DNA from 2 places in the Solibacillus sp. FSL R7-0682 genome. Region 2 is predicted to be linked to the other one. Evidence: riboswitches for the same ligand, from Rfam matches in the RefSeq annotation. Region 2 holds a riboswitch; the other holds the start of a gene.
What was found. Region 2 has a riboswitch for preQ1 ahead of MKZ17_RS17515 (QueT transporter family protein). Riboswitches for the same ligand answer to the same signal wherever they lie in the genome.
Positions count from the first base shown of each region.

Region 1: linked by a shared signal. The riboswitch ahead of queF (preQ(1) synthase) and the one ahead of MKZ17_RS17515 (QueT transporter family protein) in region 2 are both predicted to bind preQ1.

Region 1 covers NZ_JBBOUI010000001.1:3,927,507-3,935,010, reverse strand. The annotation lists gene MKZ17_RS19860 (DNA-3-methyladenine glycosylase 2) at 1-357, shown strand, start outside; gene MKZ17_RS19855 (methylated-DNA--[protein]-cysteine S-methyltransferase) at 350-838, shown strand; gene MKZ17_RS19850 (metal-binding protein ZinT) at 974-1,669, opposite strand; PreQ1 riboswitch class I at 1,892-1,938, shown strand; gene queF (preQ(1) synthase) at 2,061-2,561, shown strand; gene queC (7-cyano-7-deazaguanine synthase QueC) at 2,686-3,345, shown strand; gene MKZ17_RS19835 (VUT family protein) at 3,360-3,899, shown strand; gene MKZ17_RS19830 (GNAT family N-acetyltransferase) at 3,955-4,527, opposite strand; gene MKZ17_RS19825 (hypothetical protein) at 4,676-5,008, opposite strand; gene MKZ17_RS19820 (VOC family protein) at 5,313-5,747, opposite strand; gene MKZ17_RS19815 (class I SAM-dependent methyltransferase) at 5,908-6,624, opposite strand; gene MKZ17_RS19810 (class I SAM-dependent methyltransferase) at 6,719-7,429, opposite strand.
Region 2 covers NZ_JBBOUI010000001.1:3,481,224-3,488,727, forward strand. The annotation lists gene ilvA (threonine ammonia-lyase IlvA) at 1-716, shown strand, start outside; gene MKZ17_RS17500 (ABC transporter ATP-binding protein) at 930-1,724, opposite strand; gene MKZ17_RS17505 (ABC transporter permease) at 1,717-2,760, opposite strand; gene MKZ17_RS17510 (ABC transporter substrate-binding protein) at 2,835-3,848, opposite strand; PreQ1 riboswitch class I at 4,261-4,305, shown strand; gene MKZ17_RS17515 (QueT transporter family protein) at 4,312-4,797, shown strand; T-box leader at 4,990-5,197, shown strand; gene MKZ17_RS17520 (metal ABC transporter ATP-binding protein) at 5,263-6,249, shown strand; gene trpD (anthranilate phosphoribosyltransferase) at 6,256-7,293, shown strand; gene trpC (indole-3-glycerol phosphate synthase TrpC) at 7,290-7,504, shown strand, end outside.

The DNA.
Region 1 (7,504 bases), 450 kb from region 2:
AAGCAACTTCAATTTACGACGAGGAAGGCGGAATATATTATAGGCATTGCAAAGGAAATGGAGAGCGGATCCTTAACAAAGGAGTTATTACTTCAAGTAAAAGATGAGGATCAAATTCGAAAATCATTAATGTTGTTAAGAGGCGTGGGTGCTTGGACAACAGATTATGTGATGATGAAATGCTTGCATAAAACTTCGGCTTTTCCAAAAGCGGATGTCGGACTGCATAATGCTGTAAAGAGAGTATTAAATCTTAACGAGAAGCCTACTATTGAAGAGCTAGAGGAATATTCAGCTAAATGGGAAGGGTGGCAAGCGTATGCTACCTTTTATCTTTGGAGGTCATTATATGACTAGAAGTTATACACTATATTATAGATCACCGATTGGAACGATAGAAATTATAGGTAGCACTAAAGTAATTCGTTCTATTATGTTTTGTGAAGAGGGTGAAATAGAAAATTTACAGATGATGGAAACCCCTATGGTTTTAATAGAATGCTACAACCAACTTAATGAATATTTTAATGGTCATCGGAAACAATTTACGTTTCCATATGAATTTGAAGGAACCCCCTTTCAAAAATCAGTATGGAACGCTTTAGAAAAAATTCCTTACGCTAAAATAGCATCATATAAGGATATAGCGAGTTTAATTGGAAATGAAAATGCGATTAGAGCGGTAGGGAATGCAAATAGTAAAAATAAATTAAGTATAGTCATTCCATGCCATCGGATTATTGGCTCTTCAGGAAAATTAACAGGTTATGCAGGCGGGCTATGGAGAAAGGAATGGCTGCTTCAGCATGAAAAAGCGATTATCAAGAATAATCTGTAAATGAGTTATTGATGTAAAATTGGGAACTGTCATAAATAAATGAGTTTAATCAAGGAACCACCTAAACATTGATTTAATAATGGTTTAGGTGGTTTAAAAAGGTTTAACATAGTTTCCAAAGAAAAATTGTAGTAACTAATGTGCGATCATTTCATGGGCAATTGTATGACCATCTAGGTGTGAAAAATAAAATGTTGGCCAGTTATCCATTTCCTCTAACAGTTGGTTACGGTCATCTCCCATATAAATGTGATAATGGTCTACCTTTTTTGGAGAGATGTTATGATCACTAAATTGAATATATTTTGGTAACCCCTCGCCATTCCCATTTAGCTTAAAAATATAGCGTACACCACGGTTTCCTTTTGTATACGTAAGAATCTCGTAGCCGTCATATAAGTACTCTCCAGTATGTCCGTGCCCATGATCATAAAATGTTACATGATTGCCCTCGATGACAATACGTTCCACCGATGTTTTGTATCCAACTTCATAATATTCCTTATAAGCTTCAGCTGTTTTCTCCGTATTAAGGGACGCTTTATGTTCAAAAACCTCATCTAAAGAGCCATCTAATAAGTAAGGATAAACAGATTGCCAGTCTCCGGCCCAATCTGAAAGCTTACGATCTTTAACTTGTGCATCATCAAAATAACCGTCGTAAATCTTTTTTTGCTCATTCGTTAAATTTGTATGGACATGAACATCTTTTGTGCTTTCTGTCACCACGGTTTCACTTACATCCTCTTTCATTGCTGTGTTGTTTTCTTGGCACGCTGCTAGCAGCGAACTAACGGCTAAAATAGTTATCCACTTTGCTGTTTTCTTCAATATTATTAACCTCCTCAAATAGTAATCGTTACGTTTTGAAATTATAAATGACATTTTGTGTGCTGTCAACATAAATAGTAATGATTACTATTTATAAAAGAGCAGGTTTTATTAGCTTACCGCGGATGGTCATGGTAATAGTGATATTTATTCCGAATATAGCGGTTTGACATTTATCTCCATGTAATATATTATGTTTTAAGATAAAATACCTGAAACTTCTCAGGAGAGGTTCATAGCTGATACCCTCTATAAAAAACTATGGATACGTGACGAATACGCCATGTCCATATATGGACATGGCTTTTTTTCATCCTGTATGTAGTTGTATAGATAATGTCAGAGCCCTCTCCTTGAAAAAAATGGTATTACTTTTCAAGGGGGTTTTTTTATGTCTGGCCGCAAGCCTACTGAAGGATTAGAAGATTTAACATTATTAGGGAATCAAAAAGTGCAGTATGCATTTAATTATTCACCTGAAGTATTAGAGTCAGTGGACAATCTACATTCAAATCGGGATTACTTCGTGAAATTTAACTGTCCAGAGTTTACGAGTTTATGTCCGATTACGCAACAACCGGATTTTGCAACGATGTATATTTCGTACATTCCGGATAAAAAAATAGTTGAAAGTAAATCATTAAAGCTTTATTTATTTAGTTTTAGAAACCACGGAGACTTCCATGAAGACTGCGTGAATATTATTATGGATGATTTAATCAAACTTTTAGACCCAAGATACATCGAGGTATGGGGGAAATTTACTCCGCGTGGGGGAATCTCAATTGATCCATGGTGTAACTATGGAAGACCGGGAACTAAATACGAAGAAATCGCCAATTATCGTTTAATGAATCATGATTTAAATCCTGAAAAAATCGATAACCGATAGAAGAGAAATAGAATAAATCCTTGTTGGTAAGGAAGAGGTTATTAGCGACCCTCTTAAAAAAACTAAGATGAAAAACAGCATTTCTCTTAGAATGCTGTTTTTTTCTCGATGAAGGAGAATGTAAATGATACAAGAGAAAGCACTCGTTGTATTTAGCGGAGGGCAAGACAGTACAACTTGTTTATTTTGGGCAATGGAACGTTTTGCAGAAGTGGAGGCTGTGACCTTTGATTATGGTCAACGACATCTGCTTGAAATTGAATGTGCCAAAGAAATTGCAAAAGAACTGGGGATTAATCATCACATACTTGATATGTCCTTACTGAATCAGCTTACCCCGAATGCTTTAACTCGGGAAGAAATAAAGGTTGAAGAAGGGGATAGTGATGCGCTACCAACGACATTTGTTCCTGGGCATAATCTACTTTTTCTCTCCTTTGCAGGTGTTTTAGCAAGTCAAGTGAGCGCAAAGCATATCGTAACAGGTGTCTGTGAAACAGATTTTAGCGGATACCCTGACTGTCGTGACATTTTTATTAAATCAATGAATGTCACATTAAATTTATCAATGGATTATTCCTTTGTCATTCATACGCCATTAATGTGGATTAACAAAGCACAAACATGGGGGCTAGCAGACCAACTTGGCGTATTTGAATTTGTGAGAGAAAGAACTCTTACTTGCTATAACGGTATAATCGCAGATGGTTGTGGTGAATGCCCAGCATGTAAGTTACGAAAAAAAGGGCTTGAGGATTATTTAATCGAGAAAAGGAAGTTTTAAAAAGGAGAAAAATTATGAGAATAGTATTTTATTTATTATCCATTGTTGTTGCCAACGTCGTAACAGCAAGGTTTGCACCGTTAGAGTTTGGTATGTTTATCGTTCCTATGGGTACATTTTTTGTTGGAGCAACCTTTATTTTTCGGGACCTTGTACAAAATAAATATGGCCGAAAAAAAACCTATTTCTTTATTTTCTTAGCACTATTTTTATCAGGAACGGCTTCATTTTTATTAGGCGATACTTTAATGATTGTTGCGGCATCTGCGTTATCATTTGTTATTGCTGAAACAGCCGATACAGAAATTTACACACGTTTGAAGCTCCCAATGGCTTGGCGTGTTTTCTACAGTGGAATTGTTGGTGGTCTTTTTGATTCTGTTATTTTTGTCATCGTTGGGTTGAGTCCCCTTGGCGCAGGTTTTTTACCGTGGGCAGCTGTACCGGCTGCTATTGTAGGCCAAGTAGTTGTAAAAACGGTCGTTCAACTGTTAGGTGCTTTAATTTTAAGTCAAGGACTAGCAATAAAGGAAAAACGACTAACAGAAGTGTAGTTTTGAATATAAACCAGTGAGAAGGGATGTTACCACCTTCTCCTGGTCATTTGATTTATCTACTTGTTAATTCTTCATCCACTTCTTCTGGATTAATAATGCCATAATAAAACAGATCTTCATATTTTCCATCTTTTATTACTTGATCTTTTAATAAACCTTCTTGTTTCATACCAATTTTTTTCATTATTTTACCTGAGGCTGGATTTGATTTAAAATAACGTGCGAATACTTTATGTAATTTCTTTTCTTTAAATGCAAAATCGATGATTGCTTTTGCAGCTTCTGTACCGTAACCTTTACCCCAGTATTTTTCACCGATCCAATATGCGATTTCTCCATTATTAAACTGCCGGTTATTAGATAATGAAATTGCGCCTAATAAATCGCCATTTTCTTTATCTGTGATCGCCAATTCATAGGAGCGATCTTCATCAAAATTTTTCTTATGGCGTTCTATCCATACTAATGCGTCGTTTAACGTATAAGGATATGGTATGTAAAGTGTAGTTCTGTAAATATTAATATTATTACAAAGTTCTTTTACCATTTCTGCATCTTGCTTGTTAAAAAGTCTTAATTCCAATCTATCTGTGTAAATCTTATAATTCTCTTTATCGAAATTCATAATAGAACAGCTCCTCATTTTTTGTTATGTTACTATAGCTTTTATGTTCTTCTATATTAAAAAATAAAACTTTTAAAAAAGCGTTTCTACTTGTTTAAGAAAAAAAGCCAGAAGCGGAAGAAAATCTGCTAGTGGCTCAAAAATTAAATTATTTTATGTCAGTTAAGCTAGTTGGTAAATAACAATTCCCGGTACAACTAACAATACCTGAATATTGAGATACTGTTTGATTCCTATCATGGTCAAATCTAGAAAAACCTAAATTTAATGTACCTGTCCATCCGCCCTTATTGTAGTAAATTGTTTTTGGTGGGAATGAGATGATACCTTCATAATACACCGTTTCAACTACCTTTTTAGACTGTACTTGCATTTCGACAATATCGGATTGAGTAGTTGTAGCAGAAGATGGATGTGGTATACTCGTAATAATACCTAATGCTAAAATAAGTGCTGCAAAAATGGATGATGTTTGTTTCATTTGTGACCTCCAAGTTTTTTATTATGAATTAAAAATTTCCTATATTGTATATTCTTTGGAGGTTATTAGTAATCCTTCTTTTTATAATGGTATTTATTGGTTCATAAACTTACTGATATTTAACATCAAGAATTAGCCAGCTTGAGCTAGTTCCAATACCTAATTCATGCTAGCCAATTAACTGCATAATAAAAACCATGACTTTACATAATCATGATTTAATTAGAATAAATAGATTGCGCTCTTTTAACTATCTACATTATATAATTATAATTTTCGTATTACGTAAAATTAGCGAGTGATTCTAGGAACCTGCCCCCTTATACTCATTTTCCTGCAGTTGTCTTATATGTTGTGAATGATAGGGAGAACTCGTAACTTCATTTACTACACTAAATGGATTTCCATCTAAATCGAAAAAGTCAAAGAACTTCATATCACCATATGCATCAATTTCGGTTGTTGTTATGTTGGCGGCATTAAAGTGTTGATAGGCAGCTTCAATATCATCCACGACAAAATTATAGTAGGAGTTCTTCTTGTTTTCGTTGATAAAAAACTCAGTGGGCTGAGAAAATTCAACCTTTACTAATGCTAATTGCGTTGAACCAGTGGGTAAATAAAAACCAGCTCCATCTTCCCAGCTATCAATTTCTTTTGCACCTAGATATTTTTCATACCATTCTGAGGATTTTTTAACATCTGTAACCGGAATAAATATGCTACCTACTTTAAACATAATTTACCTCCTATTTAATATTTTTCCTGATAATTATAATGTAAAGGATAGACAAAAACCACCTAAAGCGTTGAATATCCAACATTTTAAATGGTGATTGCTATGCATTCAATTAATAACTATAGTCGTTTCCTTCTGTTAGTTCGTTCGTAAATCTTAATTATTTCGTACATAAGTAAATTCGATAACTCAAAATTTCTTCATAATTTTCGTTTATCTCAGCTAGCTTTTCCATGGTGGAATAATATTCCAGATCGATATCCTTTGAGAAATGATAATCTGCCTCTGAATCCACTACGATACCTTTTTCAACTTCAATGTTATGAAAACCAGCTTGTTGGAGTAATGAAATCCAATCGTTTTCTTTTAAAAGCGCGTCAAAGCCAAAAAACTGTTTAATTTCATTTTCCTCTTCTTTGTTTATAGTATGCTCGTTCAGTGTATGCTCAATGGCTATTAAGCGCCCACCACTCTTTAATAATCGAGAAATCTCCTTTAAGGCACGTGGCTTATTTACAAAAGAGAGAACAGATTCTGAAATAATTAAATCAAATTGGTCGTCAAGTAAAGAAGTATTTTCTATGGAACCTTCAATAATTTTTACCGATAACGGTCCACTTGCCATTCGCTCTTTTGCTTTTTCAACCATTATGGTGTTATTATCAATCCCTGTAACGTTGGCACCATAGGTTAGCGCTAAATAAGCAGCCGATTGCCCGGTGCCACATCCCACATCTAAAATTTGTGTAGATCTTTTAATACTTTCCTTTTGAAAGACTTTCTTTGATAATTCAATCCCCCCAGGATGCGCACCGCCAATACCAAACTTCGCTAAAAAATTTAGATAATTGTAATTGGAATTCGAAATAGCGACCACCTTCTTTAATGTTCATATCCTTATTCTATGAAATAAAAAATACATGGTGCCTTTGAGGTAAATGTAAATTATGCGTAACTCGTATTAAGTGAAACTATTTTGTGCACGTATAAATTCTATAGCCTAAATTTCCTTGATATTTGAAAATTAACTCAAAATGTTTTTGCATAATCTCATAAATTTCAGGGGCAATATCTTCTGAATAATGGAAATCAGGCACTGAATGTATGGCTGTATTTTTTTGTATACGGATATGTTCGAAACCAGCCTCCCTAAAAAAAGTAACCCAATCTTTTTTCGTAGAGAGGGAATCAAATCCATAAAATTCTTTTATTTCGGTTTCTTCGTCTTCCTTTAGTGGATAATTAATCGTTTGTTCAATCGCAACGAAACGTCCACCGGTTTTTAATAACCGAAAGATTTCTTTAAGTGCTCTTGGTTTATTTGCAAAGGAAAGAACGGATTCAGATATAACAAAATCAAAATCACTATCTGGCAGTGGGATTTCTTCTACTGAGCAATGAATGATGTTTACTGCTAGGTGTTTTTTTTCTATTCGTCTTTTGGCTTTTGCCACCATTATTGGACTGATATCTATGCCAGTTACATATGCTCCATATTTATAGGCTAAATAAGCTGCCGTTTGCCCGGTACCGCACCCCACATCTAAAATACGAGAAGATTTTTTTATAGTTTCCTTCTTAAAAATTTCTTTGGTTAGATTAATACCGCCTGGATGTGCACCACCAATACCAAGTTTTGTTAGGAAATCTAGATACTTAGAATTCTGAATTAGGACCCCCACCTTCTTTATTCGTCTTTTGAACGATAGTATAGTTCACACCTTCACTTATACTATGATGAGAGACCATGCGCTAAC
Region 2 (7,504 bases):
TATTCGGTAGTATTGGTGGCGGCGGTTTAATGTCTGGTGTTTCGGCATATATCAAAAATTTATCGCCTACAAGTCAAGTAATCGGTGTTGAACCAGCCGGTGCATCGAGTATGAAATCAGCCTTTAACAATGATGGCCCTATCGCGCTCGATTGGATTGATAAATTTGTCGACGGTGCTGCTGTAAAATGTGTCGGCCAAGATACGTATCAAGTTTGTCGGAATTATTTAGATGAAATTGTGACAGTACCAGAAGGTAAGGTATGCACAACCATTTTAGATTTATATAATAAGCATGCCATTATTGCAGAGCCTGCCGGAGCTTTGTCAGTCGCAGCTTTAGATTTTTACGCGGAGCAAATTCGCGGGAAATCTGTCGTCATCATTATTTCTGGTGGGAATAACGACATCGGACGTATGCAAGAAATAAAAGAACGGTCTCTTATTTATGAAGGCTTGCTACACTACTTCATCGTCAGCTTCCCACAACGTTCTGGTGCACTACGACAATTTTTAACATCGGTACTTGGACCAAACGATGACATTACAACCTTTGAATATACAAAGAAAAACAATAAAGAAAGTGGTCCAGCATTAGTTGGCATCGAAATCGGCCACCGAGATGATCGCGCAGGCTTGCTAGAACGTATGCGAGCAAATGGTTTTGAATATAAAGAAGTGAATAAAGATAGTACGCTGTTTGCATTATTAGTGTAAAGTATTGATCTACTCCCTTCAATGATAGGTAATACTCGATTAATGATTCATATTATTGTTTTGTACTTTAAAGAATTAAATCACAACCTTACCCCTTATCCCTGCATGATTCCCTTGCTCACTCAAAACACATTACTCTACTAAAAATCATCCTCACACTCTCAAAAAAAGACTTTGCAAGCAACAACTCTTGCAAAGTCTTTCCATAATTATTTATCCTAGTAACGTTCGGTCTGAGTTCATTTTTTCTCCACGGATGTGTTCGAATTCGGCCATTAAATCTGGAATTGTTAAGTCTGGCTTACGATCCTCGCCGACTTCTAAAATAATTTGACCTTTATCCATCATAATTAAACGATTTCCTAAGTCGAGTGCCTGCTGCATATTGTGTGTGACCATTAATGTTGTTAATTGACTTTCCTCAACAAGCTCTTTCGTTAAGTTCGTAATTAACTCTGCTCGGGATGGGTCTAGTGCAGCAGTATGCTCATCAAGCAGCAAAATCGATGGGTTCGTGAATGTTGCCATTAATAAGCTTAGTGCTTGGCGTTCTCCACCAGATAACAGGCCTACCTTAGCAGAAAGTCGATTTTCTAAATTTAAATGTAGTTTTTCTAGGGACGTTTTGAAAAACTCACGGCGCTTTTTATCGACACCAATGCGAAGGCCGCGCTTTGCATTACGAGAGTACGCGATGGCTAAATTTTCTTCAATCGTCATTGTTGGCGCTGTTCCAGCCATTGGATCTTGGAAAACGCGCCCGATATGCACCGCTCGTTTATATTCAGGTAGACGGGTTAAATCGTTTCCGTCAATCGATACTGATCCATAATCCGGCGTTAAAGCTCCTGAAATCATGTTCATCATTGTTGATTTCCCAGCACCGTTACTCCCAATAATTGTGACAAAATCGCCTGGCGCTAAATGTAAGTGTATATTATCTAACGCAATTTTTTCGTCTGGTGTACCTTCGTTGAATACTTTGTTAATGCCGTCTAATTTAAGCAAGGCCATTCCCCCCTTGCTCCATATCTAATTGTTTTGTTTTTTGCATCGCAAGACGTTCTTCTAATCGCTTTGCTTTACGTTTTTTTTCTTTTTGCTTATTTAATACTTGTGGAATAATTAAAGCCAAAATAACAATGATTGCTGTAATAAGCTTCATATCTCCCGTATCTAACCAGCCAACACGCAATGCTAGCGCATAAATTAAGCGGTAAATCACTGCGCCCGCAATGACTGCAAAGGTTGTGCGAACAATTGATTTTGTACCGAAAATGGCTTCACCAATAATAACGGATGCAAGACCAACAACAATCATCCCAATACCAAGACCAATATCTGCAAACTTTGTATATTGTGCAATTAATGCTCCTGCTAAAGCAACCATCCCGTTTGATAAACCTAATCCTAAAATAATTAATGAGTCTGTATTCGCAGAGAAGCTACGAATCATACGCTTGTTATCTCCCGTTGCACGAATAGCTAAGCCAACTTCTGTCTTTAAGAACCAATCTACAATTATTTTAATTATGAATGTCACAAAAAGCATAAGAATTAAAATGCCCCATGTTGTTGGGATTGTCTTTAAGCCGATTGCCGTTAATGTATTCGATAATACTTTATCAATACCTAAATTTGACCAAAAGCTAGCGAACATTGAAAACACTGTATCCGAATTTAAGAGAGGAATATTAGGACGAGTTACACCCGTATCAGAAGAAATCCCCATAATACGCAGGTTAATCGAATATAAAGCAATCATCATTAAAATCCCTGCAAGTAATGGATTAATTTTTCCTTTTGTGTGTAAAATTCCTGTCATACATCCAGCAATAAATCCAGCAACTGTTGCTACGATTGTCGCTAGTATCGGATTATAGCCAAGCACGATCATCATCGCTGCTGTGCCCGCACCCGTTACGAAGCTTCCATCAACTGTTAAATCCGGAAAATCTAACACTCGGAATGTTAAATATACACCAAGTGCCATAATTGCATAGATGATTCCTTGCTCCACTGAACCAAACAAAGCTGTAAACATCTCGAATCATCTCCTACCTGTTGTTTAAATAAGGATTCGCGCTAAGTGTGTATAACCTAGCGCGAACTCTTTCATTATTGTACTTCTGCGCCCCACTCAGACTTAATTTCCAAGCCTAATGTTTCGGCAGTTGCTTTATTAATTACTAATTTTAAATTAGCTGGGTAAGCAGCTGGAATTTCTGAAGGAGTCTTCCCTTCCAATAAGATCTGTACTGCCATTTGACCCGCTTCATAACCGATATCATAGTAATCGAATCCGTATGCTGCTAAACCGCCACGCTCTACTGAATCTAATTCACCAACGATTAATGGAAGTTTGTTTGAATTTGCTACGTCAATTACTGACTCTAATGCAGAAACGACTGTATTATCTGTAATGATATAAAACGCATCTACTTTACCAATTAAAGATTCTGCTGCTTGCTTTACTTCAGCTGGTGAAGAAGCTGATGCCTCAACAATTTTAAGTCCTTCTTTTTCAGCTAATTCTTTTGCTGTAGTGATTTGTGCTACTGAGTTTTGCTCACCCGCATTGTATACCATCCCAACATTTGTAGCACCTAGCTCTTTAAGGAAAGCAACTGTTTTTGGCATTGTTTCTGGGTGTAGATCGATTGTCCCTGTAACGTTAGCACCTGGAGCAGCCATTGTATCGATTAATTCTGCACCTACTGCATCCGTTACAGAAGTAAAGATAATTGGAATATCAGCTGTTGCCCCTTTTGCTGCTTGGGCTGAAGGTGTTGAATTAGCAAAGATTAAATCCACTTGCTCACTTACTAATTGTTGCGCGATTGTCATATTCGCACTGTTATCATTATTAGCTGATTTGTCAACGTATTCTGCTTCAATACCAGCATCTTTAATTGCTTGCTTAAATCCTTCTTTTGCCGCATCTAATGATGGATGCTCTAAAATTTGTGTTGTTCCGATTTTAAACGTTTTTGTTTCTTCTGTTTTTCCTGACTCTCCTGAACCGTTTGTAGCCGTTTCACCTGAAGATTCATTTTCATCTGTCCCACAAGCTGCTAAAACGAACAAAAGCCCAAATAAAAGCAATGATAGCTTCATAAATTTACGTGTCATAAACGTATTTCCCCCTGGTTCTCTCTGTTGATTTAAAGCGTCACACTTCATTTGGATAAAGTGTGAATTAAAAACATATTACCGCTTCGTATTCAGATAGTCAATAACATTTAGAATGTTCTGAATTCAATATTTAGAAAATTTTCTAATTATCTAGTATTTTACGCTTAAAATTCATCATTTGATCAGTATTACTACCATTTATTACTTTGTGACAAATTCACGAATAAAGTTTGCTAATCGTAATATGCAGGTTTGCATTACCAAATAATCACTGTCCCCCTTAATGATCCAGTGCTTTCACGAATCTCCTTCAATTAACTCCATTATTAGTACAATCAATATTCAACTCACTTCTTTTTTCTCTCAATTCTATTTACAATGCGCCACAATATTGCTATGATTGCAGTTGCTTTACGTGGTTCGTAACCATCCCACGTTAAAAAACTAGGAGGAATTTAATATGAAGGTAAAATTTTTAGCAACGAGTGCAATTATTGCAGCTCTTTATATTGCTGTGACTATGCTTGTTGCACCAATTAGCTTTGGTCAGGTACAATTCCGTATTGCAGAGCTGTTCAACCATTTAATCGCCTTCAACCCACGCTATATGCTTGGTGTTGTATTAGGTGTATTTATTTCGAATTTCCTTATGTCGTCAGTCGGTCCAATTGATTTGATTTTCGGTGTAGGACATACAATCATTACACTTGGGATTTTTATTTTCATTTGTAAATTCGTAAAAAATATTTGGGCACGTTTAGTGATCAATACACTATTATTCACGTTCACAATGTTCATTATTGCAGCACAATTGAACCTTGTGCTTGACTTCCCATTCTGGGAAACTTGGGCTTTTGTAGCGTTTGGCGAATTTGTCGTATTAGCAGTAAGTGCACCAATTATGTATGCTTTAAATAAACGACTCGATTTCAAAAAATTAATTTAAATAGATCGTTTATCCAACTAGCCTTCAACGGTTAGTTGGTTTTTTATTTCTGTAAATTTATTTTTAGAATTGTTTGACTTTTAAGGAGTCGGTGTATAAAATAGGGATATTCAATTTGTTCGTGATGCGGTAGTAGGTTACGAGAGCGTGACCACCGTTGTAGCAAAGTTGAGAAGAGCCGAGTTTAGTTGAGTAAAATTGATGAATAAGAAGAGTAGCATTGCTTGTTTTGTTTAGAGAGCGCATGAGTGGTGAAAATGCGTCAAAACCGTAATGTGAATGGGCCTTATGAAAGCTACTAGCACTAGTTAGTGGACGGTTCCCTGCCGTTATCAGGTTTTAAGTGGAAGCAAATTTTTGCTTCAATCGAGGTGGCAACGCGGTATACATCGTCCTCAACAAAAGATTTTTCTTTTGTTGGGGGCTTTTTTTATTGCCGAAAACTTATGAAGGAGTGTTTTTTACATGTCATTAAAACTACGATTTCGTACTTCTATGAAAAAAGTAAATGGGGATTTATTAACACCCATTTCTATTTTTCAACGCCTACAAGGCAAACGAAAGTTTTTACTTGAAAGCTCTGCCAAATATGAAGGAAACGGGCGCTATTCCTTCATCGGGGTCAATCCACGCAAAACTTATAGTGGCATTGATCAGAAGCTTCGCGACTTTTCGCATTTAACACAGAAGGAATATTTTTATGAAGGGGAGCTCGTTCAATTATTAAAGCAGGTAATGCCGCGTGTATCATCGCATACGGAATATCCGTTTACTGGTGGTGGAATTGGCTATATGCATGCATTACCAAACACCGTACCTACCCTACAGTTTCACGTGTATGACACGCTCATTATTTTCGATCATCTAACAGAGGAAATTGCCGTTTTCCATACAAATATCGAAGCCGAGCAAGTAGAGCCAAATATTGATGAACTTATTCATGAGCTCTTTTCTACTCCTACACCAGCTGAAACTAGCTACACCCTTAGTTCATTTGAAAAGCAATCCGGCTCAACCTATTCGGCAGTATTTTCAGGCGATGCCTTTGCCCTTTATCGTAATTTAAGAGTCCAATTTGCTTCAGCGTATATGTATTATGTCGAATTTGATGAATGCACGCTCATTGGAACGTCCCCTTCTAGCTATATACAAATTCGGGACGGAGCCCTTTCGACAATGAATCATGAAATAAATATTGAGCGTTTTTGCCAACAGGAGACCATTGAAAAAGCACAACATCAGCAGCAAGGTCAGCTCACTTCTTCGTTCCATGCCATTGATGTTGTCAAGGAGCTTCAGCCTCCACATGGATTAATTGGTTATATCGGCTTTAACGGTCAGGTTGACTTTACAGCCCCAACAAATATGATGACGATTATTGGTCAGGTTGCCCATATCCAAACATTACACAGTGACACCAGTCCATCATTCAGCTCACTTATGAAAGGATGAAACATGATGACTTTATCTCCTTATATTACGAAACTTACAAGCAATGAACATCTTTTATTTCAAGAGATGCAACAAGCTGCCGAGCTAATTTTTGATGAACAAACACCGAAAGAAGAAATTGCGTTATTTTTACTCGCAATGTGTCAAAAAGGTGAAACTGCTCAGGAAGTAGCTGGCCTTGCGTCTATTATGAAAGCTCATGCTGTTTCAGTAGATGTGCCAGAAGGTTTATATATCGACAACTGCGGGACAGGTGGCGACGGCTTGCAAAGCTTCAACATTAGTACGACTTCCGCCTTTGTTTTAGCAGGCGGTGGCATATTTGTAGCGAAGCATGGCAATCGTAAAATTTCAAGTGCCTCTGGTAGCTCTGATGTGCTAGAAGCACTTGGCATTTCCTTATTACCCAATACATCGCAAACAACAGATTTACTTAAAAAACATGGCATTGCCTTTTTACATGCGCCAAATATGCATCCAAAATTAAAGCGAATCGGCGAAATTCGACAAGCACTTGGTAAACCGACAATTTTCAACTTAGTTGGACCGTTAACAAATCCCGTGCCATTAAAAACCCAGTTCGTTGGCATTAACCGTCCAAATTTTACAACCGATTATGCGGAAGTACTGCATTTATTGGGGCGAGAGCGAGCGATTGTCGTTTCCGGCGCTAAGGGAATGGATGAAGCTTCTCTTGATGATGAAAATACATTCGTACTACTTGACCATGGCGACATTATCCCCTTCAAATTACGTGCGGAAGATGTAGGACTTACCCCGCAACCACTATCAGCAATCCGTGGTGGAAGCCCTGTAGAAAATGCACAAATTTTACGGGATCTATTAAAAGGAAAGCAAAGTGTCTACTTCGATACAGTTATTTTAAATGCAGGGATCGCATTCTTTGCTTACGGGTTAGCGGACACGATGAAGGAAGGTATTGCCATGGCGAAAGAGAGCATCTTCTCTGGACGCGCCTATGAAAAGCTTGAAAATGTTGTCGCATATAGTCAAAAAGCGTTACAGGAGGAATCAGCGAAATGACAATTTTGGATAAAATTATTGCTCAAAAAAAATCTGAATTACCGGGACTACTAGCTAAAAACCCAGCATTTCAACCAATAGTTAAAATTCGACCGTCCTTATACGAAACATTAACGACAGCTACTACATTACAAATCATATCTGAAATGAAGCGTGCCTCCCCTTCCAAGGGCGATATAGCAACACATATAGATCCTGTAGAACAGGCGTT